DNA from 3 places in the Kribbella sp. NPDC003557 genome. Region 3 is predicted to be linked to each of the others. Evidence: predicted binding sites of a transcription regulator. Region 3 holds the regulator's gene; each other region holds the start of a gene.
What was found. Region 3 encodes HrcA, which represses chaperone genes, less so after heat shock. Its sites were predicted from a motif close to TTGGCACTCGNNNNNNNCGAGTGCCAA; they were not measured.

Region 1: the regulator HrcA is predicted to act here: its motif matches at 5,959-5,985, upstream of groL (chaperonin GroEL).
Region 2: the regulator HrcA is predicted to act here: its motif matches at 6,474-6,500, upstream of groES (co-chaperone GroES).

Annotation. Positions count from the first base shown of each region.
Region 1 is NZ_JBEXMY010000007.1:569,050-579,395, forward strand. It holds gene ABZW60_RS31090 (ABC transporter ATP-binding protein) at 1-282, opposite strand, end outside; gene ABZW60_RS31095 (ABC transporter ATP-binding protein) at 279-1,997, opposite strand; gene ABZW60_RS31100 (glycerophosphodiester phosphodiesterase) at 2,169-3,134, shown strand; gene ABZW60_RS31105 (PspC domain-containing protein) at 3,203-3,538, opposite strand; gene ABZW60_RS31110 (SigE family RNA polymerase sigma factor) at 3,668-4,159, shown strand; gene ABZW60_RS31115 (PASTA domain-containing protein) at 4,354-5,013, shown strand; gene ABZW60_RS31120 (MmcQ/YjbR family DNA-binding protein) at 5,050-5,385, shown strand; gene ABZW60_RS31125 (GNAT family N-acetyltransferase) at 5,374-5,934, opposite strand; gene groL (chaperonin GroEL) at 6,168-7,793, shown strand; gene ABZW60_RS31135 (ATP cone domain-containing protein) at 7,998-8,930, shown strand; gene ABZW60_RS31140 (HD domain-containing protein) at 8,915-9,895, shown strand; gene ABZW60_RS31145 (hypothetical protein) at 9,938-10,321, shown strand.
Region 2 is NZ_JBEXMY010000007.1:502,137-512,482, reverse strand. It holds gene guaB (IMP dehydrogenase) at 1-1,418, opposite strand, end outside; gene ABZW60_RS30805 (hypothetical protein) at 1,551-2,987, opposite strand; gene shbA (RNA polymerase sigma factor ShbA) at 2,980-3,603, opposite strand; gene ABZW60_RS30795 (GNAT family N-acetyltransferase) at 3,760-4,212, opposite strand; gene groL (chaperonin GroEL) at 4,300-5,919, opposite strand; gene groES (co-chaperone GroES) at 6,048-6,344, opposite strand; gene ABZW60_RS30780 (peptidoglycan-binding domain-containing protein) at 6,601-7,200, shown strand; gene ABZW60_RS30775 (class I SAM-dependent methyltransferase) at 7,210-8,370, shown strand; gene ABZW60_RS30770 (helix-turn-helix transcriptional regulator) at 8,414-9,202, shown strand; gene ABZW60_RS30765 (S8 family serine peptidase) at 9,302-10,346, opposite strand, start outside.
Region 3 is NZ_JBEXMY010000014.1:62,778-73,123, reverse strand. It holds gene ABZW60_RS39485 (hypothetical protein) at 1-382, opposite strand, end outside; gene ABZW60_RS39480 (DUF3376 domain-containing protein) at 418-2,997, shown strand; gene ABZW60_RS39475 (DUF3097 domain-containing protein) at 2,972-3,796, opposite strand; gene ABZW60_RS39470 (NCS1 family nucleobase:cation symporter-1) at 3,806-5,341, opposite strand; gene ABZW60_RS39465 (MBL fold metallo-hydrolase) at 5,433-6,203, opposite strand; partial or broken gene ABZW60_RS39460 (EF-Tu/IF-2/RF-3 family GTPase) at 6,217-6,516, opposite strand; gene ABZW60_RS39455 (ThuA domain-containing protein) at 6,860-7,510, shown strand; gene ABZW60_RS39450 (Gfo/Idh/MocA family oxidoreductase) at 7,507-8,610, shown strand; gene hrcA (heat-inducible transcriptional repressor HrcA) at 8,660-9,682, shown strand; gene dnaJ (molecular chaperone DnaJ) at 9,708-10,346, shown strand, end outside.

The DNA of each region.
Region 1 (10,346 bases), on a different contig from region 3:
GCCGAGCGCGAACGACCGGTACCGCGCCCAGCGGGTGAGCAGCGACTGCGCGACGATGAACCCGGCGATCACGGCGATCACCAAGTTCACCCTGGCGGCGGTGGTGCCGTTCTGCACGTCCTCGACCAGGTCGCCGATCAGCCGCGGCGCGGCGAGCCCGGTGACCGCCGCCAGCCCGTGCAGGCCGAGCGCGACCAGCAGGGCGCGCGGATGCCGCCGAGCCAGCCGCCGGGCGTGCCGGCGGATCTCGGCCGACCCGGCCACGGGCAGGATCTGCCTCATCGGACGGCCTCCTCTTCGGTCTGACGGGTGACGGTACGGCGGTACTGCGGGGTGGTCTCGAGCAGCTCGCGGTGCTTGCCGGTGGCAACCACTCGGCCGGCGGCGACGAAGATCACCTCGTCGACGCGGTCCAGCAGCAGCGGGCTCGCGGTCAGCACCACGGTGCTGCGCCCGGACCGGTGCTCGCGCAGCCGCTCCGCGATCCGCGCCTCCGTGTGCGCGTCCACGGCCGAGGTCGGCTCGACCAGCACCAGCACTGACGGGTCGGCGAGCAGCGCGCGCACCAGCACCAGCCGCTGCCGCTGACCACCGGAGAACGAGCGGCCCTTCTCCTCCACCTCGGAGTCGAGCCCGTCGGTCAGCGCTACCAGCACGTCCTCAGCGGACGCCGTACGCATCGCGGCCATCAGCTCGTCGTCAGTGCACCGGCCTGATGGGTCCAGCTCGGTGCGCAGCGTTCCGGTGAACAGCTGGGAGCCTGTGTCGCTGACCAGGATCCGCTCGCGGATGTCCGCACGTGTCGCGCTCGCCAGCGTCACGCCGCCGTACCTGACCTCGCTGGCGTCGTCATACCGACCCAGGCGGTCCGCGAGCCGGCCGTAGGTGTCCGGCTCCGCGCTGACGACCGCGGTCAGCAGACCGTCACGGGCACGGATGCCTGAGACCGGATCGACCAGGTCGCCGTGGTCCGGCAGTCGCACCGCAGTGTCCGGCTCGGTGATCTCGGTCTCGAGCTTCAGCACACGGATCACCCGGCCCGCCGCGACCAGTCCGCGCATCAGCTGGTTCGCGAACTCGGTCGCCGTCCGCAGGGGCAGCACCAGGAACGTCGCATAGCCGTAGAAGGCGACCAGCGAGCCCGCGCTGAGGTCTCCTCGCAGCGCGAAATGCGCACCGAGGCCGACCACCAGCACGACGAAGATGCCCGGCAGCAGCACCTGGGCCGCGTCGAGCACGGACTGGATGCCGGCGACGCGCACACCCGCCTGCCGGACCTGCTGGGACTCGCTGCGATAGCGCCTGGAGAAGGACTCCTCACCGCCGATGCCGCGCAGCACCCGCAGACCCGCCACGATGTCGGAGCCGAGCGAGTTCAGCTCGCCGACCGCCTCGCGTTGCGCGGACTGCCGTTTGTGCAGCGGCCGGAGCATCGGACCGAGGCAGAACAGCATGATCGGCACGCCGATCAGCACCACCAGGCCGAGCACGGTCGACGACGACAGCAGGATCGACGCGACCACGACGAACGCGACGATCGCGCCCGCGAACCGGGCCGAGATCTCCATCAGGTTGCCGATGTAGGACAGGTCGCCGGCGCCGATGCTGACCACCTCACCGGTGGCCAGCTGCTTGGGCAGCGTCGCGCCGAGGTCGGCCGACTTCCGCGTCACCACCTGGACCGTCCGGTACGCCGCGGTCAGCCAGTTGGTGACCGCGAACCGGTGCCGCATGATGCCTGCCGTCGCCTGCACCACGCCGACCGCGAACAGCAGCGCGGTCCAGCGCAGCAGCCGCTCGCCGTCCTGCGCCGCGATGCCCTCGTCGATCGCCCGGCCGAGGATCGCCGGGATGAAGGCCTGGGCCGCCATCCACAGGATGCCGAACGCCATCCCGCCGGCGAGCGTGCGTGCCTGACCGCCCGCGACCCACCACAGGTAGCGGGCCGGCGAGCGATGGTTCGGGACGCCGGGATCGGCGAGCGGAAGTTGTCTCATGGCCCACTCAGGCTAGGTGTCGCCTCGGACAGTTCGCATGCGAATTAATCGCACCTGTGGACCCCCGGAACAGGCGGGCGGCCGGCGGGGCGTGGTGACGGTCGGTAGAGCTTCACTTTGCGTTGGGCAACGGGTTCCCGCCGGGCCATGTCGGGCCCCTGTCCTGGACCCATGTTGGTGATCGCGCATCGGGGAGCCAGTGGCTACCGGCCGGAACACACGACGGGGGCCTACCGGCTGGCGGCGGTACAAGGAGCCGACTACCTGGAGCCGGACCTGGTCGCCACGCTCGACGGTGTCCTGGTCTGCCGGCACGAGAACGAGATCTCCGGTACGACGGACGTCGCGGAGCACCCGGTGTTCGCGGACCGGAAGATCACCAAGATCGTCGACGGGACCGCGGTCACCGGCTGGTTCGTCGAGGACTTCACGTACGCCGAGCTGCGCACGCTGCGGGCCCGGGAGCGGATGCCCGCGCTCCGGGCGAACAACACGGCCTACGACGGGCTCGAGGAGATCCCCACCTTCGACGACGTGGTCGCGCTGGCGCGCCGGGAGTCGGCGCGGCGGGGCCGGCAGATCGGGGTGATCCCGGAGCTCAAGCACCCGGCGTACTTCCGGCGGCTCGGCCTGCCGCTGGAGGAGCTGCTCACCGAGCGGATCCTCGCGCTCGGGCTGCGCTCCGACGAGATCATGATCCAGTCCTTCGAACCGACGAGCCTGCGACGGCTGTCGGTGATGACACGGGTCCCACTGGTGCAGCTGATCGACTCCGAGAGCGCACCGAACGACTTCCTGCGCATCGGCGACGGCCGCACGTACGCCGACCTGATCGAGCCCCGCGGCCTTCGTGAGATCGCGACCTACGCGCAGGTGCTGGCGCCGTACAAGGACCTGGTCCTGCCCCGCACAGCAGACGGATGCCTGGGCGAACCCACTCGCCTCGTCGACCACGCCCACCGCGCCGGCCTGGCCGTCCAGGTCTGGACCTTCCGCGCCGAACGCCGCTTTCTCCCCACCGCCACCGACTTCCCCACCGAACTGACCCGCTTCGCCGCCCTAGGTCTCCAGGGCGTCTTCACCGACCACCCGGACCAGACCCTCGCCGCTCTCAGCAGACCGGCCCTGAACGTGTAGCAGCGGGGTGACCGCTGCCCGCGATCACCCCGCCTGGGCGCCTGCGCCTCCTCCGGGCGCAGTCCTGCTCACGCCGCCGGGGGCTTGTTGTTGGTGTCGTCGTAGATTCGGGAGGCGATGTCCTGCTCGGTGGTGTCCTGGTTCTGGTTCACCGAGTGCTGGACGTTCTGCCAGACCGCCTTGCCGTCGGACTCGGGGATCACGATCCAGGCGACCGCGTAGCCGATCAGGGCGGCGCCGCCGGTGATCAGGGTGAGGCCGACCCAGCCGAGGCGGACCAGGGTCACGTCGACGTTCAGGTACTCGGCGATGCCGCCGGACACGCCGGAGAGCATCCGCTGGTTCGCGGAACGACGGAGGACCTTGCCGGAGAGGTTCTGGAACGGTGCGTTGGAGTTCGTCATGGCTCCACTGTCCCGTTTCGGCACCCCCCGCCACATCCGGATCGGTACCGACCGACCCCTGATCCGACCCCGACGACTTTCGTGGAACCCTCGTGACACCCCAGCCTGTCTCTAGGGGTGAGGAGGGACATGGACGAGTTCACCGAGTACGTCACCGCGCGCTGGCCCACGCTGGTCCGGTCCGCGGTTCTGCTCGGCTGTACGCCGTCCGAGGCCGAGGACCTGGTCCAGTCCGCGCTGGAGCGCTGTCTGCTCAAGTGGAACCGGGTGCGGGTCGCTGAGGACCGTGACGCGTACGTGCACCGCGTACTGGTCAACTGCTTCCGCTCCTCCCGCAGGCGCCGCTGGCACGGCGAGCTGCCGTCTGCGTCGCTCCCGGAGTCGCCCGACAGCGACAGGACGGCCGGTGTGGACGACACGGACGCCGTGATGCGCGCACTCGACCGGCTGCCGGGCGACCAGCGCACAGCCGTCGTACTGCGGTACTACGCGCACCTGAGCGAGCAACAGATGGCGTCCGTGCTGGGCGTCGCCGCCGGCACCGTCAAGAGCCGGCTGTCCCGAGCGGTGAAAGCCCTGGCACAGGACCCCCACCTGGCAGAACTGCGAGAACCCCGATGACCGACCTGACAGACCTCCTGGAACGGACCGCCGCTCACACTCCCGTCGGTCCACCCCCGCTGGACGCCCTACGAGCCGGAGCAACCCGCCGCCGACGCCGCCGTACGGCAGGACTCACAGCGCTCACGGCGGTAGCGGTCGGCGCTGTCATCGCCGGTGCGAACCTCCTGACCTCAGCCACACCGACCGCGCCTGTGACCTCAGCAAGCCCCACTCCGACGACGGACGCTCCGGTACCGCCTGCGACGCGGCTGGTTGCCTTCGGCCATGCCGCCATCGCCGTGCCGGCCGCCTGGGCGACCAACAAGAGCCAGTGCGGTACCCCCAAACAAGACACGGTCCAGATCGACGACCCCACCAGGGCACAGTTCTGCCAGAGCAACCGCCCGAAGGGTGTGGAGAGCGTGCAGCTGACCGGCACGCCGCCGTCCCTCGACTACCACGCCGACGAGGCGATCGTCATCGACGGCGTACAGGCCCAGCGCCAGCGGACGAGCTGCCTCAACGGCTGGCAGGGCACCAGGGTGTGCATGGGTGCAGTCGGCATTCCATCGCTCAAGGTGTGGTTCTACGCCGAGTCGTCCACGAGCGCCGCGGAGGTCGATCGCATCCTCGCCCGGATCCAGATCCTGCGGGACCGGTCCGGTGTCCCCAGCTACTCGTCGCTCGGTGGCCCGCCTCTCAACCCCATCGCGAAGAACTACGCGCCGCTGCTGCTGGCTGCGGACCTCAAGTCGCACTACAAGTGGGTGACGTCGCCCAGCTACCCGTCCGGCACCATCCTCGGCATCTCGCCCGCGGTCGGGACGGTGCTGCCGGTCGGATCGACGGTGACGCTGACGCTGGCGAGGTGACCGGAACTGTCGGTGGGGCCGCCTAGCGTCGGGGATATGGATGCGCGGGCGGTGGTGAAGGTGATGGCGGGGCTGCCGGGTGCCGAGGAGCAGGAGGGGTGGGCCGGGCAGCCGGTCTTCAAGGTGCGCAACAAGAGCTTTGCGTACCTGTCAGAGGATCAGACGCGCATGCATCTGAAGGCGCTTCGTGAGGAGCAGGAGGCGCTGGTCGCCGAGAATCCCGAGGTGTACGAGGCGTCCTGGGAGGGCGGCCGCTTCGCCTGGGTTCTGATCGAACTGGAGAAGGCCGACGAGGAGGAACTCGCCGAGCTCATCACCGAGGCCTGGCGCCTGACCGCCCCGAAGTACCTGGTGTCCCAGTTAGACGGCTGAGCGGACCAGGACCCACTGCGGGCTGGTGCGGCTGACCTCGGTGAAGCCGGCGTCGAGGTAGACGGACAGCGGGCCGCGGTAGAGGTCGGCCGACGGGATCCGGCCGGCGGTCGTGGTGTCCACGGCGCAGGCCTCGACGACGGGGGCGTCGTACGAGCGGGCCAGGTCGAGGGCGCCGCGGACCAGTTCCCCGGCGATCCCCTGACGGCGGTGGCCGACCGGTACGACGAAACAGGTGATCACCCAGGCATCCGGGTGGTCCGTGCGCCAGTTGGGGGAGGCGACGACGCGCGGGTACGACGTCCGCGGCCCCACGGCGCACCAGCCGACGGGGGCATCCCCGTCGCACGCAACGACACCGGGCGGTCGCTCACCGTTACGAATCTGCGCCTGGAGGCTGTCCCGGTGGGTTTCCGGGCTGCTGCCGGACCATGCCTTGCCGCGGAGCCGGAAGTACTGGCAGAAGCAGCGCGCGGGGTCGCCGCGCTCGCCCATCACCGTCGCGACGTCGGGCCAGGCGTCCGGCCCGGCCGGGCGTACGTTCACCATGGGATCACCGTAGCCGGGGGCCGGCTTGCACTCGTTTGGGGCGAGTGCTAATACTTGGTTAGCACTCCATGGGTGAGAGTGATAAGTGCTCGCGCCTGCCGGAGTGTGCAAGAAGACGGCCTCGATGAGGTGCCGGAGTGCGGCGGGACATGAGCGTCGCGGTGCCGGTGCCGTCCGTCGCGGGCATCGAGCCGGCTGAACACAAAGACTCGACGCGGGAGGACTCGCGGAGAATGCCCAAGCTGATTGCTTTCGATGAAGAGGCGCGCCGCGGCCTCGAGCGGGGAATGAACACCCTCGCCGACGCCGTCAAGGTGACGCTCGGCCCGAAGGGCCGCAACGTCGTGCTGGAGAAGAAGTGGGGCGCCCCCACGATCACCAACGACGGTGTCTCCATCGCCAAGGAGATCGAGCTCGAGGACCCGTACGAGAAGATCGGGGCCGAGCTCGTCAAGGAAGTTGCCAAGAAGACCGACGACGTCGCGGGTGACGGTACGACGACCGCCACCGTGCTGGCCCAGGCTCTCGTCCGCGAGGGGCTGCGCAACGTCGCCGCCGGCGCCAACCCGATGGGCCTGAAGAAGGGCATCGAGAAGGCGACCGAGGCCGTCAGCGAGCAGCTGCTGTCGCTGGCCAAGGACGTCGAGACCCGTGAGCAGATCGCGTCGACGGCGTCGATCTCCGCCGCGGACACCCAGGTTGGCCAGATCATCGCCGAGGCGATGGACAAGGTCGGCAAGGAAGGTGTCATCACCGTCGAGGAGAGCAACACCTTCGGCCTCGAGCTCGAGCTCACCGAGGGTATGCGCTTCGACAAGGGCTACATCTCGCCGTACTTCGTGACCGACACCGACCGGATGGAGGCCGTCCTCGACGACCCGTACATCCTGGTCGTGAACAGCAAGATCGGCAGCATCAAGGACCTGGTCCCGGTGCTGGAGAAGGTCATGCAGACCGGCAAGCCGCTGGCGATCATCGCCGAGGACGTCGAGGGCGAGGCGCTGGCCACCCTGGTCGTCAACAAGATCAAGGGCACCTTCAAGGCCGTCGCCGTCAAGGCGCCGGGCTTCGGTGACCGCCGCAAGGCCATGCTCGTCGACATCGCCGTCCTCACCGGCGGCGAGGTGATCTCCGAGGAGGTCGGCCTCAAGCTCGACACCGTCGACCTGGAGCTGCTCGGCCAGGCCCGCAAGATCGTCGTCACCAAGGACGAGACGACCATCGTCGAGGGCTCGGGCGACGCCGACCAGATCACCGGCCGGGTGAACCAGATCCGCGCCGAGATCGAGAAGTCGGACTCCGACTACGACCGCGAGAAGCTGCAGGAGCGGCTGGCCAAGCTGGCCGGCGGCGTCGCGGTGATCAAGGTCGGCGCGGCCACCGAGGTCGAGCTGAAGGAGCGCAAGCACCGCATCGAGGACGCCGTTCGCAACGCGAAGGCGGCCGTCGAGGAGGGCATCGTCGCCGGTGGTGGCGTCGCGCTGCTGCAGGCGTCGGTGCAGGCGTTCGAGAAGCTGGAGCTCGAGGGTGACGAGGCGACCGGTGCGCAGATCGTGCGCCAGGCCGTCGAGGCCCCGCTGAAGCAGATCGCCGTGAACGCCGGCCTCGAGGGCGGCGTCGTGGTGGAGAAGGTCCGCAACCTCGAGCCGGGTCACGGTCTGAACGCCGCGACCGGTGAGTACGTCGACCTGATCGCCACCGGCATCATCGACCCGGCCAAGGTGACCCGGTCCGCGCTGCAGAACGCGGCGTCGATCGCGGCCCTGTTCCTCACCACCGAGGCCGTCATCGCCGACAAGCCGGAGAAGGCCGCGGCCGCTCCGGGCGGCGCGCCCGACATGGGCGGCATGGACTTCTGATCCAGAGGTAGTCCAACAGCACAGCAGTAGAACCCAAGCGGCCCCGAGCTCACGCTCGGGGCCGCTTGCTGTTGGCAGCCCGACGCAGATAGCGACTACTCAGCGGCTCTGACAAATCTTGACGATATATACAACGTTAAGAATGGCTACTGCTACGGGTAGCATACCCTTGCGAATGGTGAGCGCCGGGCGCACACTGCGGTCATGGCGAACTTCGAGTGTCCGGTCTGCCGGGAAGGTACCCGCGTATCTCGTACGACGATGATCGACGGGACGAGCGCGAAGCGCGAGCGCGTCTGCTTCAGCAAGCCGCCGCACACGTTCGTCACGATCGAGACCACCGCTCAGCCCGAACTGCTCGTGGTCCGGGCCTCCGGACAGGTCGCTCCGTTCGACCGCGAGAAGCTGGAGCGCAGCATCCGGCAGGCGGCCGCGAGCACGATTCCCCGGGACCCGCAGATCACCAAGATCGCCGACGAGGCGCTCCGGATCCTCGCCCCGCAGCCCCGGGTGCCGATTCCGACGGCTGATCTCGGCGACGCCGTCCTGCTCGTCCTGAAACGCACCACGCCCGTCGCCGCCGTACGGTACGCGACGACGTTCCTCGCCAAGCGTGGCCGGATCGACGGTCCCGAGGACCTGGCCACCTGGCTGAAGACCGAGATCCTGCCCAAGGCCCAGCCCGCCCTGATGGACCCGTCGCGTCCGGTCTTCGTGATCAAGAGCCGCCGGTCGAACGAGCCGGTCGGACAAGGGGAGGACTTCAGCCTGATCAAGCTCTGGGACGGCCTGAGCCGCGCGACTCGGGGTCTCGGCCTCAACGGCAAGGCCTATGACGCCGCGGGTTACGACGACGCGGTCGGTTCGGTCGCCGCCTGGATCCTCGATCAGCTCCGCGCCCAGCCCATCGTCACGACGGGGCAGATCTCGGCCGAGACACTGCGGGTTCTCCGCAGCGTGTGTCCGCTCGGTTCCCTCCGGTACTCCATCCTGGTCAAGAGTTACACCACCGCCAGCGCCGTTCTCGACGAGTGCCAGAGCCTCACGGAGTACCCGCCCGCGCCGATCGACCTCACGCAGTACGAGGAGGCCGGCGCCGCACTGGCCGAGGAGGTGCGGGCATGGAAGGCGCGCTGATCGCCGGCCGTCACGCATGGCTGTCGACCCACCTCGGCCCGGCCGGCCCTCGCGGCACGCGGCTCACGAGCGCGTACCTTCACCCGATCGGAGCGGCGTTGATCGCAGACACCCGGTGGGCCGAGGATCTGCACCGCGTCCAGGAGGCGCCTCAACTGGTCCGACTGGACGGAATTGGTCAGGTCTTCGTCGGTTCCGGCCAGGGGTACTGCAGCCGGGCCGCTCACAGCCGCGAGGTGTCGGACATCGCGGCGACGCTGGCCGGCGAGCTCGGCCTACGGCAGGAGCTCGCTGCAGCGATCGGCCTGGCGCACGACTGTGGTCATCCGCCGCTCTCCCACGTGGGGGAGGCGGTGATCCGCGCGTACTGGCCCGAGTTCCACCACTCCGCGTACGCCGCCGAGGTCGCACTGGTCTCCCTGGGATTGTCGCCGGAGACTCTCGCCGGGGTCCGTCGACACCCATGGTCGGCCCACAGTTCTGGTTCGGCCGAGGCAGAGGTGGTCAGGTGGGCTGATCGGATCGCCTACCTGACCCGAGATCATGCGGACGCGGTCACTCTCGGGATGGTCGACGAGGCAGCGCTGCCTCGGGAGATCGAGGCCGAGATCGGTACGACGTATGTCGAGCAGCGGGAAGCGCTGCTGCGGGGAGTCGTCCAGGCGAGCCTCCGTACCGGATCTGTCTGCAGCGAGGACTCCACGGCGTTGGCGATGGCGCGGCTCCGGCAGTACAACTTCGACACCTTCTACACCGCCCCAGCCGTGCAGAGTCAAGCGGTTGTCTTCGCTGCTGCCATGGTCAGAGCACTGCACCGGGTGGCGGCGGCCTTTGGCATCAAACGATCGCCGGCGGACGCAGGCCCGCGGCTGATTCATGACCTGATGACGATGAACGATGCGGCGCTACTCGCGTACGCCGACGAGTCGATCGTCCCGTTTGCGCTTGCCGGACAAGTCGCGTAGGAGCACCGAGGAAGCTTCGCGCGTGGCTCGAAGGAGGTTCTCGTGGCCAAGTCGAAACGCGGGAAGCAGCGGCGCTCGCCGGTCAGCACCTTGGACTCCGTGGATCGCCACGTGTCCGATGCGACGGCGACTGACGACGCACTCAAGCGCTATCAGCTCTTGATGCGCTCCACGGTCGTGTGGTTGGGAGGCTTTGCCCTCGCAGCCCTCTTCATCGTCATGGGTGGGTTCGCGGTCGTCGTCTACCTTGCCGGGCTGTCGTTGCCGGCCGTGATCGGGATCGGGGTCGGCGTGGCCGGAACTGCGACGACGCTCGTCACCGCCATGGTGAAGACGCGTTCGAGCTTCCTCGCGGCAGCGAAACAGCTGTCCCCTCCGGATGCAGAGCGCCGGAGCGACAACGCCAGGACGGGCCGCCGCGAATGACAGCAGTCCCCCCGACGACACTCCC
Region 2 (10,346 bases), on a different contig from region 3:
TTCTCCTGCAGCTCGGCCACCGTCCGGGCGCCCGTGTACCACATCGACTGCCGGAGGCCGCCGACCAGCTGGTGCGCGACGGCCGACAGCGGGCCGCGATACGGCACCTGGCCCTCGACGCCCTCGGCGATCAGCTTCTCGTCGCCGCTGCCGTCGTGCTGGAAGTAGCGGTCCTTCGAGTACGACTTGCGCAGGCCGCCGGCCGACGACATCGCACCCAGCGAACCCATCCCGCGGTACGCCTTGAACTGCTTGCCGTTGATGAACACCAGGTCGCCCGGCGACTCCTCGCACCCGGCGAGCAGCGAGCCCAGCATGACGGTGTCCGCACCCGCGACGAGCGCCTTGGCGATGTCACCGGAATACTGCAGGCCGCCGTCGCCGATCACCGGCACACCGGCCGGCTTGCAGGCCAGCGACGCCTCGTAGATCGCGGTGACCTGCGGGACACCGACGCCGGACACGACCCGCGTCGTGCAGATCGAGCCCGGGCCGACGCCGACCTTGACGCCGTCCGCGCCCGCGTCGACCAGCGCCTGCGCGCCCGCGCGGGTGCCGACGTTGCCGCCGACGACGTCCACGCCGCGGGTGGCCGGGTCGGCCTTCAGCTTGCGGATGATCTCGATCTGGGCCTGGGAGTGACCGTGCGCGGTGTCCACCACGAGCACGTCGACGCCGGCCTCGACCAGCGTCATGGCCCGCTTGTAGGCCTCGCCGAAGAAGCCGATCGCGGCGCCGACCATCAGCCGGCCGGTGCCGTCCTTGGTGGACAGCGGGAACTTGTCGCGCTTGACGAAGTCCTTCAGCGTGATCAGCCCGGTGAGCTTGCCGGCCTCGTCGACCAGCGGCAGCTTCTCCACCTTGTGCTTGCTGAGCAGCGCCATCGCGTCGTCGGCGGCGATGCCCTGCCTGCCGGTGATCAACGGCTGCTTGGTCATCACCTCGCGGACCGGCCGGGACAGGTCGGTCTCGAAGCGCATGTCGCGGTTGGTGACGATGCCGACCAGGACGCCGGCGTCGTCCACCACCGGGACGCCGGAGATCCGGTACTGCGCGCAGAGCGCGTCGGCCTCGCCGATGGAGGCGTCCGGGCCGATGGTGATCGGCTGCGCGATCATGCCGGACTCGGAGCGCTTGACGAGGTCGACCTGCTGGGCCTGGTCCTCGATCGAGAGGTTGCGGTGCAGAACGCCGAGGCCGCCCTGGCGCGCCATCGCGATCGCCATCCGGGCCTCGGTGACGGTGTCCATCGCGCTGGACACCAGCGGGATGTTGACCTCGACGTTACGACTCAGCCGGGACCGGGTGACGGCCTCGGACGGGATGACGTCGGACTCGTTGGGCTGCAGCAGCACGTCGTCGAAGGTGAGGCCGAGGACGGCGAACTTGTCGGGAACTCCAGCGGGGGTGATGTCCATGGGGAAAACGAGCACCTTTTGTACGGCGACAACGGGACCCCATCCTATCCGCGCCGTCGCCAGGCCCCGAATCCGCCGTCCACAGGGCTCCGCCCGCCGCGGTCGCGCGACGGGCGGTGCGTGGCCGGGTGGTTACCGGATCGGCTTGTTGACGACGTCGAGGATCTGCAGCAGGCTCGCATCCGCCGTGGAACCGTGGGTCCGGGCGATCGCGGCGTGCTTGCCCTCGGCGTACTGGCCGCTGGAGTGCTTGCCCGTCGGGTAGTTCTTGCGGACCGAGCCCGTGGTGACCTTCCCGCTCGAGTGCTTGCCGTTCGCGGCCGACTTGGCGCTCTTGGCCGACTTGCGGGTCGTGATCGCCTTCGCCGTCGCGTCGGGAGTGCCGAAGAACTGCTCGGCGGTCTCGTTCGGCACCGGCAGGCCGGTCGGCGTCGGCAGGACCTCCTGGATCTTCTCGACCAGTTCCTCCACCTGCTGCTGGACCTGCTCGGTCTGCTCCGGGACCTGCGTGACCGGGCTGCTCGGCTTCGTGTCGTCGCCGGAGGTGTCACTGGTACCGGTGCTGTCCGAACCGGGCGGCGTGGTCTCCTCACCACCGGTCTGACCATCGCCGGACCCCGCGCTCGGCGTACCGGTCGGGTCGCTCACCGTGTTGTCGCCGGTGCCGGTGCCGGTGTCGCCCGTACCGGTGTCACCGGTGCCGGTCTCGCCGTTGGCCGGCGGCGGGGTCGGCGTCGTCGTGTCGGTCGGCGTCGGAGTGGGTGTCGTCGTGTCGGTCGGCTCTTCGGTCGGCGTCGACGGCGGCGTGTCCGGCGGGTTCTCGGTCTTGGTGTCGGTCGGCTCGTCGGTCTTGGTACCGGTCGGCTCGTCCGTCTTCTCGTCGGTCGGCTTCGGCGTCGCCGTGACCTCGGTCGTCGGCTTGACCGGCTCCTGCGTCTTCTGCTCGTCGGTCGGCAGGACGTACGGCCACTCGCGGCTCGCGACCGGCTTGTCCTCCGGCTGGACGACCTCCGGCGTGCCCTTCAGGTCCTGCGCCTGCGGGTCGTCGTCACCGGCCACCCCGTCCTTGCCGGACTGGGCGGCGTGCTCGGCCTTGGCCTTCTCCTTGAAGTCCTTGCCGACCTTGACGATCTTGCTCCGGTCCACGACCGGCGAACCGTCGACGTTCTCCTTCGGGAAGCTGGTCTGCGGGCGGACCGCGTCGACCATCTTCTCGATGACCTTCTCGTACGGCGACAACGGATCGCCGGTGACCGCCGCGGCCACCCCGGAGACCGACAGCGCGGCCACCGCGGCGACGCCGAAGGCCAGACCGCGGGTCGCCACCTTGCGGGCGAACGGGTCGGTCATCGGGTTGAGCGCGGCGCAGCGCGCCAGGAAGCTCTCCGGATCGTCGATGGTCTCCACCGGGAGCTCGTCCTCGACCTCCACCGCGAGCCGCAGATCGGCCAGCAGTGCGACGGCCGGGTCGTGCTCGCCCGCCGAGCGGGCGGACTCCCCACCGGCGGCAAGCAGATCGAGCAGTGCGTCATCGGCCTCGATCGCGTCCAGGTCGAATCGGTCAGCCATGATGCCCCTCCCCTGCTCTTCCTCGTTCCAGCTGTGTTTCATGCCCCACGAACCCCCTGAGCGTGTTCAACGCCCGATGCTGTGCGACCCTCACCGCCCCCGGTGTCATCCCCAGTGCCCGGCCGGTCTCCTCGGCTGACATCCCCGCGACGACGCGAAGGCGCAGGATCTCCCGCAGTTTCTCCGGCAGCTTGTCCAGCAGGCCCATGATGTGCTGGACCTCGGACTGCCGAACCGCGCGCTCCTCCGGCGTCGGTGACTCGTCCGCGCCGTCCGGCAGGTCCGGCGTCGAGACGTCGGCGACCGCGAACGCACGCTGGGCATCGGCGACCTTGCGGGCCGCGATGCCGTAGACGAAAGCCTCGAAAGGCCTCCCCTCGTCGCGGTACCGGCCCAGCGCGCCGAAGACCGCGACACATACCTCTTGTGCGACGTCGTCGACCATGTCGGCGCCGCCGGGATAGGTCCACAGACGGGACCGTACGTAGCGGTGCGCCACAGCGCGCACCCTGGTGAGCAGGTCGTTGAGAGCTGTGCGGTCCCCGTCGCCGGCCAGCGCGGCAAGATCCCTGAGCTCGACCCGGTCGTGGGTGTCAGGTACTCGGACCTCTGTCACCCCTCGCCCCCTCGTGTTCGGACCGGTCAGCTCGAAAGATGGTACGGCGCTCAACTCTCGTTGCATAGTGGCAATTCGTGGTCAACCCAGGGTTTTTGTCACGATCTGTCACTACTGGCTGGTTCGGATCCCGTACCGGTCGATTTTCCGCTCTGATCAGCGCGGCGCGGTGAAGCGGATGAGTTCGGAGGCCTGGTCGCCGCCCCAGTCGATCGGGGTACGGCCGGCCTCCAGCCATCCCGCCCGGCGGTAGAGGTGGACGGCGGCGCCGCGGTTGTCCACCACCTCGAGCGACAGCGGCCGCCCGAGCTCCGCGGCCGTCTTCACACAGTGATCGAGCAGTTGGCGGCCGATGCCCTGACGTGCCGCCGCCGGGTCCACGAACAGCCGCTCGACCTCGGCACCGTCGCCGGCCTCCGTCAGCACCACATGCCCGGCAACCCGCCCGACGCCGGTCACGGCGACCCAGCACCCGAGGGCCGCCTCCGGTGTCAGCCACAGCTCCGGGTCGGCGGGCCAGTTGATCGGGTAGCCGGCGCGCTCGTGCACCGACCTCAACAGCTCGACACACACCGGCAGGTCCTCGGCACGACGCTCGCGAATCAGCACAAGGACCAATGAGAACAGAGCACCGCCCGGCAGTTGCCTGCCGGGCGGTGCTCTGTGCGTGCTGTGCTGTCGAACTACTGCCTGAGGTCAGTGACCGTGGCCGTGGCCGTGACCGGCCGCGGCGGGCTCCTCTTCCTCGGGCTTGTCGACGACCAGGGTCTCGGTCGTCAGCAGCAGCGCGGCGATCGAGCCGGCGTTGGCGAGCGCGGACCGGGTCACCTTGACCGGGTCCAGGACGCCGGTACCGAGCAGGTCGCCGTACTCACCGGTGGCCGCGTTGAAGCCGTTGCCCGGCTCCAGCTCGGACACCTTGGCCACCACGACGTACCCCTCGTAGCCGCCGTTCTCGGCGATCCAGCGCAGCGGCTCGACGACCGCCTTGCGGACGATCCGGACACCGGTCGCCTCGTCGCCGGCGAGCTCGAGCTCCTTGTCGAGCACCGAGGCCGCGTGCACCAGGGCGGAGCCGCCACCGGCGACGATGCCCTCCTCGATCGCGGCGCGGGTCGCGGACACCGCGTCCTCGATCCGGTGCTTCTTCTCCTTCAGCTCGACCTCGGTGGCCGCGCCGACCTTGATCACGCAGACGCCGCCGGCCAGCTTGGCCAGCCGCTCCTGCAGCTTCTCGCGGTCCCAGTCGGAGTCGGTGCGCTCGATCTCGGACTTGATCTGGCTGACCCGGCCCTCGATGTCCTCGGCCTTGCCGGAACCCTCGACGACGGTCGTGTTGTCCTTCGAGACCACGATCCGGCGGGCCGAACCGAGCACCTCGAGGCCGACCTGGTCGAGCTTCAGCCCGACCTCGGGGGCGACGACCTGCGCGCCGGTGAGCGCGGCCAGGTCCTCCAGCATCGCCTTGCGGCGGTCACCGAAGCCCGGCGCCTTGACGGCGACGGAGGTGAAGTTGCCGCGGATCTTGTTCACCACCAGGGTGGACAGCGCCTCGGCCTCGACGTCCTCGGCGATGATCAGCAGCGTCTTGCCGGACTGCACGACCTTCTCCAGCAGCGGCAGCAGGTCCGCGATCGCGGAGATCTTGCCCTGGTGGATCAGGATGTACGGGTCCTCCAGCACCGCTTCGCCGGCCTCGGCGTCGGTGATGAAGTACGGCGAGATGTAGCCCTTGTCGAACTGCATGCCCTCGGTGAACTCGAGCTCGGTCCCGAAGGTGTTCGACTCCTCGACGGTGATCACACCGTCCTTGCCGACCTTGTCGAACGCGTCCGCGATCAGCGCGCCGATCTCGGCGTCGCGGGCGGAGATGGTCGCGACGTGGGCCATGTCGCCCTTGTCGTCGACCGGCTTCGCGGTGTCCACCAGCTTGGCCGACACGGCCTCGACGGCCGCCTCGATACCGCGCTTGAGGCCCATCGGGTTGGCGCCGGCGGCGACCGCCCGGAGGCCCTCGTGCACCAGCGCCTGCGCCAGCACCGTCGCGGTGGTGGTGCCGTCACCGGCGATGTCGTTGGTCTTGGTGGCGACCTCCTTGGTCAGCTGCGCACCAAGGTTCTCGAACGGGTCGTCCAGCTCGACCTCACGGGCGACGGTGACACCGTCGTTGGTGATGGTCGGGGCGCCCCACTTCTTGTCCAGGACGACGTAACGGCCCTTCGGGCCGAGCGTCACCTTCACCGTGTTCGCGAGCTTGTCGACGCCGCGCTCCAGCGCGCGCCGCGCGTTCTCGTCGAACTCGAGGATCTTCGGCATGAAAAATCCAGTCCCTCTCTGAAATTCGCTCTTCGTAGCAGTACGTCACACTCGCTGTCCCGGACCGACTCCGCCCCAGCGCCGGTCAGGGCACCAGGGCGGTGTCAGTCAGGAACAGCGAGCGATCGTCACTTGCTGACGACTGCGAGGATGTCGCGGGCGCCCAGGATCAGGTAGTCCTGGCCGTCGTACTTGACCTCGGTGCCGCCGTACTTGGAGTAGATGACCTTGTCGCCGACGGCGACGTCCAGCGGGACGCGGTTGCCGTTGTCGTCGATCCGGCCCGGGCCGACGGCGAGGATCTCGCCCTCCTGCGGCTTCTCCTTGGCGGTGTCCGGGATCACCAGGCCGGACTTCGTGGTCTGCTCGGCTTCGAGCGGCGCGACGAGGACGCGGTCCTCGAGCGGCTTGATCGTGACCGACACTTGCTGACCTCCACGGTCGAATTCGCTTGTCTGTGGCATGTGGTCGCGCTCCCCTGCCGTCGCGGGGGTCAGAGGCCGGACCGCTGGCACCCTCGTGCGGAGAGTGCCAACACCGAATCTAGGCCGCGATTAGCACTCGGTCAACTCGAGTGCCAGACGAATCTCCGGCGACCGGGTGATCGGCCGGGCACGGAATGTGGTCAAAGGCACGACGCCCGTGCGACCGTTCTCCCAGAGCGATCGGAGGAGGGGTCCAATGGCGTTCAAGTTACCCGCGTTGCCGAAGCTGTCCGGCCGGACGATCGCACTGCTGGCCGCTGTCGTCGCGGTCGGCGTCGGAGCCGTCGCGGCGAACGCGTCGAAGCAGGCGTCACCGGAGGCCGGCACGCCCGCCGCGGCGCCGGCCTCGGAGCCGCCCGCGGCGGACCAGGAGGTCTCTCACGACGCGACGGCGGCCGAGCTGAAGGCAGCGGCCGCCCTGCCGCAGTGCAGGTCCGCCCGCCTCGTGCCGGTGAACCGCACCTGGGGCATCCCGATGCCGTCGATCCTGGGCAGCACGAGCACCACCTGCAACCTGATGTACGGCGACGACCCGTACCGCGGCTCCAGCCGCACCGGTGATCCGGAGACCGCCATCCAGGTCCTCCAGCGCAACCTGAACTTCTGCTACGGCTCCAAGCTCGCCGTCGACGGCATCTACGGCAGCAACACCCGCGCCGTCATCAAGATGGTGCAGCGCAAGCACCACCTGGTCGTGGACGGCATCTACGGCCCGAAAACCCGCTCGGCGATGAACTGGCGCCTGTACTCGATGGCTACCCGCAGCTGGAGCAGGAGCTGTTCCAGCCCGCTCTAGGCTTACCGGGTGACTGTCACGGCGTTGCTCGACGGACCGGGCGCTGAGGTGCTGGCGGGCGCCTGCGCCGAGTACCAGCCCGGCAAGGAGCTCCAGCTCGTCGAGAAGCTCAGACGTCGGTACGACGCGACGCTGGTCACGACTGCGGTCACCCAGGCCGCCCTGCGACACCGGGCGACCGCCAAGTTCGGTCCGGACGCGCGGCGGATGTACTTCACGCCGGACGGCCTGGAGCAAGCCACCCGTACGACTGTGAGCACCCATCGCGCCGTGCGCATCGCGAGCACGCAGATCGAGACCGTTGTCGACCTGGGCTGCGGTATCGGCGGCGACCTGATCACGATGGCCCGTGCCGGTCTGCAGGTCACGGGCGTGGAGCGGGATCCAGAAACCGCGGCCGTCGCCCGAGCGAACCTGGCCGCGTTCGACCTGCCCGGCGAGGTCCTCGTCGGCGATGCGCAAGCCGCGGACCTCGCGCCGTACGACCTGGTGTTCGCGGACCCGGCACGGCGGGCGGACGGGCGGCGCGTGTTCGACCACAACGCCTACTCGCCGCCGTGGTCGTTCGTCACCTCGCTGCTGGAGCGGACCGCGTGCGTGAAGGTGGCGCCCGGCATTCCGCACGACGCGATTCCCGACGGGGTGGAAGCGGAGTGGATCAGCGACTCCGGAGAGGTGAAGGAAGCCGCGCTGTGGTCCGGGAAGCTGTACGGCGGTACGCCTCGTCGGGCGACGCTGCTGCCGAGCCAGGCGAGCGTCGCGGAGGCGCCGGACGCGGAGGTCGGGCCGGTCGGGCAGTACATCTACGAGCCGGACGGCGCCGTCGTCCGGGCCGGTCTGGTGACGGCCGTCGCCGCAGCCGTCGACGGCTGGCTCCTGGACCCGCGGATCGCCTACGTCACGGCAGCGCAGTACGTGCCGACGCAGCTCGCCTCGGCGTACGAAGTGGTGGAGGAGCTGCCCTACAAGGAGAAGGCCCTGCGGTCCTGGGTCCGAGGCCACGGCATCGGCACGCTGGAGATCAAGAAGCGCGGCGTGGACCTCGATCCGGCGCAACTGCGCAAGAAACTCGCGCCGAAGGGGTCCGCCGCGGCGACCCTGATCATCACCCGCATCGGCCGCGACGCCGTCGCCTACTCATGCCGCAGGGTGGCGACCACCTCCCCTTAGCCTCAGGCCGCAGAGTGGCCGACGACCGATAGAATGTCGAGCTATGCCCGTTGGCCGCCAGCCTGTCGAGTCGGAGCTCTTCCCGTTCGCGGGCGCGCACCGCTGGGCGTCGGGAGGCACGAGCGCGGCGCACACCCACGACGAAGGACACCTGGTGTACGCCGCCCGCGGCGTCATCTCCGTCCACACCGACCACGGCACGTCGATCGTCCCCGCCAACCGACTGGCCTGGACGCCGGCGAGCTTCACGCACCACCACCGCGCCCACGGCGCGACGGACATGCGCATCGTCTTCCTGCCGACCGGACTGGCCAAACGGATCCCGGACCGCCCCGCGGTCTTCCTGGCCTCCGGCCTCGCCCGCGAGGTCGTGCTCGCCCTGACCAGCCGGCACCTCGAAGACCGAGGCCGAGCCCGCCTCCAACGCGTCCTCGTCGACGAACTCCACGAAGCGACGGAGCAGCCGCTCCAACTCCCGGAGCCACAGGACGACCGCCTGCGAACGGTCGCGAACCTGCTGTACGAGAATCCGGCCGACAACACCTCACTGGCCGAACTCGGCCGCCGCGCCGGAGCCGGCGCCCGCACCCTCAGCCGGCTCTTCCACAACGAACTCGGCATGACCTTCTACGAGTGGCGCACCCAGTTGCGGATCTACCATGCTCTGGTCCTGCTCGCCGCCGGCCACGACACGACGTACGTCTCGCACGCCTGCGGCTGGGCGAACCCGAGCGGCTTCATCACGGCCTTCACGGCCGTCGTCGGCACGACGCCCGGCCGGCACCGGGCCGAACAATCAGGACTTGCGCTCGACCTGTATTCGAACATATGATCGATACCGCGAGCGGGTCTCCGGGTGAGTTGCCGACGGACGAGGTGCTGCGTCCGTTGCTGCGCTCCCCGGAGACCCGCCACTAGCGTCCGTCGACCACTAGGGACGCTTGATCGTCACCGTGCGGACAGGCTCAGCTCCCCCGTTCCCGCGCACCGTCATCGTCAGCTCCGACACCCCGTCGGGCCAGGTCACGGTGACCGGGATCGTCGTCCGTCCCCGCTTCGCCAACGTGCCGGAGTCCTCCGGCAGCGACGCCCACCGCGGCTGCGGCGTGATCGGGTCGGACGTCGCCACCGTCATCACCGTGGTGCTGAGCAGGAACGGCGTGACCAAGTTGCCCTGGGCATCGAGATCCAGCGAGGTCCCGGGCAGTCCGGCGACGGAGTACTCCCGCACCGTCAGCGACGCCTGCTCCGCACACGTGGCCGGATCGATCTGCCGGTAGACCGATTGGTCGTGGCCGAGCCCGTCGCCGATGTTCTCCGTGTTCGACCAGAGCGTCTGCGACACCGGGTTGAACCCGAGCCCCGAAGCCTGCCGGGGGTACATGCAGGTCCCGAGCAGCGAACCCGGATCGGAATGACCCAGGCCGGCCACTGTCCGCAACTGCGCCTGGAACCCGCCGATCTGGGCCTGGGCCACTGTGAAGAACCGGTCCTGGTCCGCGTCGTACGCGAGCCCGACCAGCTGCAGATCCGACCGGTACCCGGTGTGCACGGCCACGACCCGCGCGGGATCGGCCGGGTTCACACACGCGATGTCCGTGGTCACCCGGTACACCGTCATGCACAGCATGGACCGGTCCGGAACCCAGGCGAGATCGGTCGCGGCCGTCAGCTCGTCACCGGCTCCCACCGCCTTGCCGATCGGGCCGAGCGGAATCACCGCGCCCGTCGGGTCACCGCCGGCGGTCACCTGGACGATGCTCTGGGTGATCAGGTCGGCGACCCAGTACTGGCCGTCGACCTCCTCGACCGCGGTCATCGCGTGCCCGTAGTCGATCTTCGAGACCTCGGTCCCCGGCGCCGCGCCCGCGGTCGCCGGAACCGACAGCCGCGCCCGCCAGTTCAGCGGTACGTCGCCATCGTTGCGCAGGGCAACTTCCACGGGCTTGCCGGTGCGCGGCGTGACCGTGGCCGGT
Region 3 (10,346 bases):
GCGCCGTCCACTCGAGGTCGGGACAGGACTGCGCGTCGGGCCGGCAGCCGGACGGGTCGACCTCGAAGATGCCGGGCGGGTCGAACGCCGGCGTGCCCAGGGTGATCGTGACGCCGCCGGGAATGGCTTCGGCGAGCCAGCTGATCGGGTTGCAGTGCGAACCGTCCGCCGCGATCCCGCCGACCGGGAGTGAGGCGATCTCGACCGTGGGCTTGGTCTGCTGCGACTTCGGCGGTGCCTGCGCGGCCGTGGCCGCGACGGTCACGGTCACGTTCGGCGGCGACGTGTCCCCGGATGTGCCGGAACACCCCGCGCCGGCCAGGACCAGCACCGCAACCGCCAACGCCAACACGCGCACGGCGACCACCCCCACCCCAAGCATGACGCTGTGGTATCTCTGAGTGAAAGGGGGCGCCCATGACGACTGACCACGAGATCCGGATCGCGCTGGTTCTGAACGGTGGTGTCAGCCTGGCGGTCTGGATGGGTGGGGTGACGCATGAGCTCGATCTGATCCGGCGCGCGTCCGGTGACGAGGGCGCGCCCGGTCCGCAGCAGTACGACACGGTGCTCGCGGATCGCTGGCGGGACCTGTGCCGGCGGGGCACCGAACGCCGCCGGGTGGTCGTCGACGTGATCGCCGGGACCAGCGCCGGCGGGCTGAACGGTTCGTTGCTGGCGACCGCGATCGCGAACGGTTCGACCCTCGACCCGGACGGCGACGACGGGCCGTGGCTGCGGCGGAAGTGGGTCGGGCTCGGGTCGCTCGACGTCGGCAAGCTGGTGCCGTCCGCGGGCGCGAAGTCCACGTCGGTGCTCGACGGCAAGTACTTCCTGAGGCAACTCGAGGACCTGCTCAAGGGCGTCGCCGACGCCGGCGAGAGCGACGCCGAGGAGCCGGTGACGCTGTTCGTCACGGCGTCCGGGCTGGGCGTGCAGCAGTTCGAGGCGAAGGACGCGGCGGGCCAGGCGTTCGTCGTACCGGACCATCGCTACCTGTTCGGCTTCACGAGTGAGGACGCGCCGACGTACGACGGTGTGCGCCGGGAGTTCAGCGTCGAGGTGAAGAACGGGCTGAAGGACACCGACCTGCTGGCGCGCGCGGCCCGTGCGTCCGCGTCGTTCCCGGCTGCTTTCGGTCCGGTGCTGGAGACGCCGGAGCTGGCCGCGCAGCCGCCGCGGATCCAGCCCGGTCCGGCCGAGTCCGGATCCTGGCTCATCGACGGCGGCGTGCTCGACAACGCGCCGTTCGGCCCGGTGCTCGACGTCGTCGCCCGGCGTCCGGTCGCCGGCAAGGCCACCCGCTACGTGCTGTACGTCGTACCGTCGGCGGGGATCGGGCGGGCGGCGACCGCGTTGCCCGGCGCGAAGGAGCCGAGCTGGCGGGTGGCGGCGTTGTCCGCGGTGCAGTTCCCGCGCGAGGTGGACTTCCGCTCCGACGTCGAGCAGCTGGAACGCCTGCTGCTGGAGGCGGACGCGTCCTGGTCCGACACCCAGCGGCTGTTCGATCGTTGCCTGAAGCAACCAGAGGAGCGGGCGCGGCTGAAGGCGGCCGCCGAGGCGCTGCAACCGGCGTACTCACGAGGTCGCGCCGCCGGTGGCGTGTGGGAGGCGGTGACGATCGCCAGTCACGACCAGTCGACCGTGCTGGACGCCGCGACCGCGCTGTCGGAGTCCGAGATCGACGAGATCCTGACGACGGAGCATCCCTGGGTGCCCGGGCCGGACGGTTCGACGGCGGCGATCCGCGACGATGCCGAGGGCAACCCGAGCTGGTTGTGGGGGACCGGCGCCGCCGAGCGGATCGTCCGGCTGATCCTGCGTTCGCTGCGCAACCGGGTCGGGGCCGCGCCGCAGGAGGAGCGCGCCGAGCTGGAGAAACGGCTGACCGCGGCGAGCGACTGCCTGATGAAGGTCCAGGCCGTCCGGGACGCGCTCAACGCGGCGCTGGCGGCCGCGGATCTCGACCTCCGGCCGGCCGGCGGCGCCGAGGCGGTGGCGGTCGGGCTGAACGACATCTTCGAGCAGTTGCAGATCCAGCGGGCGCTCGGCGACGCGTTCGCCGCGCTGATCTCGGTGGTCGGCTGGGAGCTCGTCGACACCGCCGTCGAGGTCGAGATCGTCTCCCGCTGTACGTCGGCGCGCACACCGCAGCAGCGCAGCGCGCCGTTCCAGTTCCTCCGCCTCGGCCCGGACATCCCGCTCGCGGTGCTGGACGAGGTACAGGAAGGATCGATCGCCAACCAGTTGAAGGACCGCATCCTGTACGGCAGTCAGGTCGGCCACTTCGGCGCCTTCGGCGCGGCCGACTGGCGGCGCTGGGACTGGTTGATGGGCCGCCTGCACTGCGTCGCGCATCTCGGCGCGATGCTCGGTGCCGACGCCGACTGGATCCGCGAGACGCAGCGCGAGGTGCTGCGGGCCGAGGGCTGGGAGCTCGACGCGGTCGCCGGCCGGGTCGAGCGGCTGGCCAGGGACTTCCCGCTCGACGCCGGGATGGGCGCGCTGGTGACGATGCGGGACGAGCTGAACGCGTCCCCCGAGGGCCGCGCGATCACCAAAGGACTCGCGGACCGGATGGTCGACGTGTCGGGCGGTCTCGGTCCGCAGGTCGGCGACTGGGTGAAGGCGGCCGCGGGCCGCAAGCACCAGCCCGGTTCATGGCTGCTGCGGACAGCCCGCTGGTTCACCGAACCGGCGCGGCAGACGGTCTGGGACCGGATGGTGCGCGGCGCCAAGCTGAGTCCCGCGCGCCGGCCGGCGATCTTCGAGCCATGGTTGCCCGCAGCAACAGCAGCCGCCGGCGTCGTCCTGCTCGTGCTGTCCGGAGTCGTCGACGCCGTCCGGATCCCGGCCGCGGTGCTCGCCGGGGCGGTGCTGGCGCTCAGCGCGGTGCTCGGCGTCGTGACCTGGTACGTCCGCCGTACCCGCCGCCGGATCCGGTCCTGGATCGAGCGGCGGATGCCGCAGATCAGTCCAGAGTCACGAAGTCGATGAGTTCCTCGACGCGGCCGAGCAGGGCCGGGTCGAGGTCCGCGAAGCTGTTCACCTTGGACAGGATGTGCTTCCAGGCCGCGGCGACGTCGGCCTGGTCGGTGGCCGGCCAGCCGAACGCCTGCAGCACGCCCTTCTTCCAGTCCTGCCCGTGCGGGATCCGCGGCCACGCCTTGATGCCGACCGACGACGGCTTGACCGCTTCCCAGATGTCGATGAACGGGTGACCGACGACGTGCACGTAGCGGTCCGACACCTGGGCCGCGATCTTCGACTCCTTCGACCCCTCGACCAGGTGGTCGACCAGGACGCCGAGCCGCCGCCCGGGCCCGGGCTGGAACCGGTTGACGATCTGGACCAGGTCGTCGACACCTTCGAGGTACTCGACGACGACACCCTCGATCCGCAGGTCGTCGCCCCACACCTTCTCGACCAGCTCCGCGTCGTGCCGGCCCTCGACGTAGATCCGGCTGGCCCGCGCGACCTTCGCCCGGACGTTGTCGACGGCCACCGAACCGGACGCGGTCCGGGTCTTCTTCGCCGGGCCGGCCTTCTTCGGCGGCTTCAGGCTGACCGGTTTGCCGTCGAGCCAGAAGCCCGGGCCCAGCGGGTAGGTGCGGATCTTGCCGTGCCGGTCCTCGAGGTCGACGACGCCGTGCTCCCAGCGCACGACCGCGCCGACGAACCCCGAGCTGGGCTCCTCGACGACCATGCCCTTCTCGATCTCGACCTCGACGGTCCGGCCGTTCTTGGGTTTGCGCCAGTCGCCCGCGAGGACGTCGTTCCCATACCTGTCAGCCACGCGCCAATGCTAATAACTGGGAGCGGTCTCGGTCGGCGTTGACTGTCGGCTCGGCGCGGTGCGGGTGAGTGCGTAGTACGCGACGAATCCGGCCACCAGGCCGACGGCCCACGAGTAGTCGTACAGCGGCTTGAGGAACGGGATCAGGCCGTCCTGCGGGAACGGGCCGGCGCCCGGGTTCGAGTACGCGCCGCCGACCGCGAGCAGGGACCCGAACAGCGTGGCGACGACACCGCGCCAGTTCCAGCCGGCGCTGTACCAGTAGCGGCCGCCCGGACGGTACAAGTCGGCGAGTGCCAGGTTCGTCTTGTCCAGCACCCAGTAGCCCGCGATCAGGACGCCGGCCACCGACGCGAGCAGGCCGCCGTAGAACGACAGCCAGACGAAGATGTAGATCGACGGGTCCGAGATCAGCCGCCAGGGCTGGATCACGATGCCGATCACCCCGGTCAGCAGGCCCGCCGTCTTGAAGTTCAGCCAGCGTGGCAGCGCGTTGGCGAAGTCGTACGACGGACTCACCACGTTGGCCGCGACGTTGCAGGACATCGTCGCGAGGATCGCCATCACCAGGCCGATCGTCACGACCGCCGGGTTCTCGAACCGGCGGGTGAGCTCGACCGGGTCCCAGATCGCCGAGCCGTACAGCACGACGGTGCCGGACGTGGTGATGATCGAGACCAGCGCGATGAACGACATCGTGGTCGGCAGCCCGATGATCTGCCCCCAGACCTGTTGCCGCTGGCCCTTCCCGAACCGGGTGAAGTCCGGCATGTTCAGCGACAGCGTGGCCCAGAACGCGATCATGCCCATCAGCGACGGCGCGAAGATCTTCCAGAAGTCGGCGTCCCAGCCGAGCTTCGACGGCTGCGACAGGATCGGGCCGAACCCGCCGGCCTTCACCAGGATCGCCACCATCAGCGCCACGAACGCGATCGTCACCAGCGGCGCCGCCCAGTTCTCGAACCGGCGCAGGCCCTCGATGCCGCGGAAGATCAGCACCATCTGCAGCACCCAGAAGAACAGGAAGCTCAGCCACATCGTCCACGGATGCCCGCCGATCGCGCCCGCTTCGGTCCAGCCCTTACCGAACAGCTCGCCGACGATCACGTAGATCGCCTGGCCGCCGATCCAGGTCTGGATCCCGAACCAGCCGCAGGCGATGAAGGCCCGCAGCAACGCCGGGAAGTTCGCGCCGCGGACGCCGTAGAACGCCCGGGCGAACACCGGGAACGGGATGCCGTACTTCGTCCCCGCGTGGCTGTTCAGCAGCAGCGGGACGAGCACGATCAGGTTCCCGAGGGTGATCGTCAGGAACGCCTGCAGCCAGTTCATGCCGAGCGCCACCAGGCCGGACGCGAGCAGATAGCTGGGGATGTTGTGCGCCATTCCCATCCACAGCGCGGCGTAGTTGTACGTCGTCCAGGTGCGCTCCGGCAACCGGGTCGGCGCGAGCTCCGCGTTCGCGTACGGGCTGTCCGCGAGCGCGCCGGGATCGGTCAGTTCGACACGTCCGTCGGAGTGAACGGTTTGCTCCGTCGTGGCCATGAGTACCCACCCCATCCGGTCGGGCGTTGTCCGTTCCGAACAAGTTGCGCGACGCGATGACGTCGTGTCAACGGACAACTACCCGAAAGAGCTATCCCGGGCCGACGAGGGGCAGTGTCGGGCGTTGCGGCGTGCCCAGGGCCTGGTAGCCGCGGCGGATCGCGTCCTGCAGCTTGTCGACCGGCCAGGGCCAGTCCTCGGTGTGCTTCAGCGCGTCCTCGAGCGGGGTGCCGGCGTGGTGCAGGGTCGAGATCGTGTTGGCGACCTTGCCCAGGTCGATCGCCTGGTCGTGGGCGAACTCGACGTCGACGACCGCGCCGTGCCCGGGGACGACCTTCGCGTCCTGGCCCATCATGCCGACCGCGCTCTGGATCGTGTCCGGCCACTCCAGCGGGAACGAGTCCTCGCCGTACGACGGCGGCGCCGACTCCTCGAGCAGGTCGCCGACGAAGAACACGTCCACGTCCGGCACGACGACCACGGTGTCGCCCGAGGTGTGCGCGTTGCCGACGTACAGCAGCTCGACGCGGCGGTCGCCGAGGTCGATCACCTTCGCGGCCGCGAACGTCGTACCGGCCAGGTTCTCCTCGGCGGCGGCGTTCTCGTGCAGGTGGACGGTCGCGTCGGTGAAGACGCTGTTGCCGGCCACGTGGTCGAAGTGGGCGTGGGTGTTGACGACCCAGCGGACCGGCGCGTCGGTCAGCTCGCGGATGTGCTCGCGGAGCTGCTCGGCCTCCTCGGTCGTGGCCCGGGTGTCGACGACCAGCGCGCCGCCGGAGCCGACCACCAGGCCGACGTTCAGATCCCACTCCTCGTACCGGCGGACCCAGGTGCGATCGCCGATCTCGGCCCAAGCGCTCATGGGTTCGACACTACTTGCTGAGCACATCTCCCTTGAGCACCTGGTCCCGGCTGATGCCGCGCAGCAGCAGGCCGACGTTGTCGCCGGCCTTCGCGGTCTGCACGGTCTTGCGGAACATCTCGACGCCGGTTACCTCGACCTGCAGCAGCGGCTGCCCCGCGCGGGTGAGCAGCACCTGCTCGCCGACCGAGACGGTCCCGGCCGTCACCCGGCCGGTCACCACCGTGCCCCGGCCGGTGATCGAGAACACGTCCTCGACCGTCATCCCGAACGACCCCACCGGCAACGTGTCCTGCGGCCGCGGCGGCTCCGGAAAACTGTTCGCCTGCGCATGCCCCCGCGCGAGCATCTCCTGCGGATCCATCGGATTCGACCGCTTCCAGAACTTCCAGCCCATCCTTCGACACTAGGGCATGTCTGGTCGTCCCCCGCCTACTGCGCGACACTCGGCACGGCACCTCGCCGCACTGGAGCAAAGGCCACGATGAAACCACATCGAGGCCTTCGCTCCAGCACGCCGATGCACCGCACCGAGCGCCTGCTCGCGACGGCGGGGGACGACCAGACATGCCCTGACGGTTGGCAAGCCCTCTGCCCGGGACCTAGAGTCGCAACTGTTCCGATCGGAATCTCGAAACTTTCGAAGGGTGGCCGGTGTGACGACACGACGTGCTGTGGTGGTCCGGGGCGGCTGGGAGGGTCACTCGCCGGTCGAGGCGACCGACCTGTTCATCCCGTTCCTCAAGGAGAACGGCTTCGACGTCACGGTCTCCGACACGACCGCGGCGTATCTCGACCTGGACGGCGTCGACCTCGTGCTGCAGTGCGTCACGATGAGCGACATCGAGCCGGACCACTTCAAGGGCCTGGAGGCGGCGATCCGCCGCGGCACCGGGTTCGCCGGCTGGCACGGCGGGATCGCGGACTCGTTCCGGAAGAACGTCGACTACAGCTTCATCACCGGCGGGCAGTTCATCTCGCACCCGCACGGGTTCACCGACTACCGCGTCGACGTGGTCCCTGAGCAGTCCGATCACCCGATCGTCGCGGGCATCACGCACTTCGACGTGCACACCGAGCAGTACTACATCCACTACGACCCGACCAACACCGTGCTCGCCACGACGACGTTCGAGTCGCACCCGGACTACCCGTGGATCGAGGGCGCCGTGATGCCGGCGGTCTGGACCCGCACCTGGGGCGAGGGCAAGGTCTTCGTCTGCACGGTCGGCCACAAGCTGGACGACCTGGAGACGCCCGAGGTCAAGACGATCATCGAGCGGGGGCTGCTGTGGGCGAGCAAGTGACCGACGCCGTGACCCGTGTCGGCATCGTCGGTACCGGCGTCATCTCCGGCACGTACCTCGACCACCTGGGCAAGCTGCCCGGCGTCGACGTGGTCGCCGTCGCCGACCTGGACGTGACCCGCGCCCAGGCGGTCGCCGACCAGAGCCCGGGCATCCGCGCGCTCTCCCCGGACGAGCTGTACGCCGCCGACGACGTCGACATCGTCCTCAACCTCACCATCCCGGCCGCGCACGCCGCCGTACACCAGGCCGCGCTGGCCGCCGGCAAGCACGTGTACGGCGAGAAGCCGCTGGCCATGGACCGCGCCGAGGCGGAGCCGCTGCTGAAGTACGCCGCGGCGAACGACCTGCGGATCGGCTGCGCGCCGGACACGGTCCTCGGTACCGGCACCCAGACGGCCCGGGCCGTGATCGACCGCGGCGACATCGGCACCCCGCACGCGGCGACCGCGTTCATGGTGACGCCCGGCCACGAGTTGTGGCACCCGGCGCCCGAGTTCTACTACCAGCCAGGCGGCGGCCCGGTCCTCGACATGGGGCCGTACTACGTGACCAGCCTGGTGACGCTGCTCGGCCCGGTCGTCCGGGTCACGGCCCGCGCGGGCCGGGCGAAACAGCAGCGGAAGATCCACACCGGCCCGCGGGCCGGGACCGTGTTCGACGTCGAGGTGCCGACGCACGTCACCGGCGTACTGGAGCACGAGTCGGGCGCGCTGACCACGGTGCTGATGTCGTTCGACGTGTGGGCCGGCCGGCTGCCGCGGATCGAGGTCCACGGTACGGACGGCAGCCTGTCGGTGCCGGACCCGAACGGGTTCGACGGGACCGTCGAGATCGTGACTCCGGAGCAGCGCGAGTGGACCGAGGTGCCGGTCAGCGGCGGGTACGCCGGGGCCGGGCGCGGGGTCGGTGTCGCGGACATGGCCCGGGCCGTGCGTACTGGTGAGCCGCACCGCGCCAGCGGGGAGCTCGCGTACCACGTGCTCGACGTACTGGAGTCGTTCGTGGACTCCGCGGTCCAGGACCAGCCGCTTGATGTGGCCAGTACAGTGACGCGCCCCGCGCCCGTTCCGTTGGGAGCGTCGCCCGAGACCGCCTAGACTGGCACTCTGAAGGATTGAGTGCCAAGAGGCCGAGAGGGTGGTGCGCGTGCTCGACGAACGCAAGCTGGATGTTCTCCGCGCCATCGTCGAGGACTACGTGGCCACCCATGAGCCGGTCGGCTCGAAGACTCTGGTCGACCGGCACAACCTCGGCGTCTCCCCGGCCACCGTGCGTAACGACATGGCGGCGCTGGAGGAGGAGGGGTACATCACCCAGCCGCACACCAGCGCCGGGCGGATCCCGACCGACGCGGGCTACCGGCTGTTCGTCGACAAGCTGAGCACGGTCAAGACCCTCTCGATCGCGGAGAAGAAGGCGATCACGTCGTTCCTGGCCGGAGCGGTCGACCTGGACGACGTGGTCCGCCGGACCGTCCGGTTGCTGGCCCAGATCACCCGCCAGGTCGCCATCGTGCAGTACCCGTCGCTGAACCGGTCGAGCGTGCGGCACATCGAGGTCGTCACGATGAGCCCGCGGCGGCTGCTGCTGGTGCTGATCACCAGCAACGGCCGGGTCGAGCAGCGGCTCGTCGAGCATCCGCACGACGTCGATGAGCAGGTGATCGCGGATCTGCGGTCCCGGCTGAACACCGCCGTGGCCGGGCAGCGGCTGACCGAGGCGACGGCCTCACTGGCCGGCGTGCCGGAGCTGTTCGCGCCGGCCGACCGGTCACTGGTCGCGGCCATCGTCACCACGCTGCTGGAAGCCTTCACCGACGAGGTCGGCGAGCAGCGGATCGCGGTCGGCGGCGCCGCCAACCTGACCCGGTACGGCGACGATTTCGAGCGGAACGTGAAGCCGGTGCTGGAGGCGCTGGAGGAGCACGTCATCCTGCTGAAGCTGCTCGGCGAGGCGACCAACCCGCAGACCCTGACCGTCCGGATCGGCCACGAGAACCCGTTCGAGGAACTCGCGACGACCTCGGTGGTCGCGACCGGATACGGGTCGAAGTCGGAGGTGCTGGCCACACTGGGCATCGTCGGACCGACGCACATGGACTACCCGAGCACGATGGGCGCCGTACGGGCCGTCGCGCGCTACGTCAGCCAGATCCTGGCTGAATCATGACGAATACAACCCCCTGGTCTGGAGTATGAGCACCGATTACTACGCCGTCCTAGGTGTCAGCCGTGACGCGTCACCGGACGAGATCAAGAAGGCGTACCGCAAGCTGGCACGTCAGTACCACCCGGACGTGAACGACTCCGAGGACGCGCACCAGAAGTTCCAGGAGATCGGGCGCGCGTTCCAGGTGCTCAGCGACCCGCAGAAGCGGCAGATGCACGACCTCGGCGGCGACCCGTTCGCGGCCGCGGGCGGCGGGCCGGGCGGCGCCGGCTTCGGCCAGGCGTTCACGTTCACCGACATCATGGACGCCTTCTTCGGCCAGACCGGCGGGGCGACCCGCGGGCCGCGGCCGCGGACCCGGCGCGGTCAGGACGCGCTGATCCCGTTGCGGATCGACCTGGCCGAGGCCGCCTTCGGCACGACGCGGGAGCTCAAGGTCGACACGGCCGTGCTGTGCCCGACCTGTAGCGGGTCCGGCGCCGCGGCCGGGTCCGAGCCGGTCACCTGCGAGATCTGCCACGGCCGCGGCGAGGTCACGCACACGCAGCGGTCGTTCCTCGGCGAGGTGCGGACCATGCGGCCCTGCCCGAACTGCCGCGGCTACGGCACCACGATCCCGAACCCGTGCGTCGAGTGCTCCGGCGACGGCCGCGTGCGGTCCCGG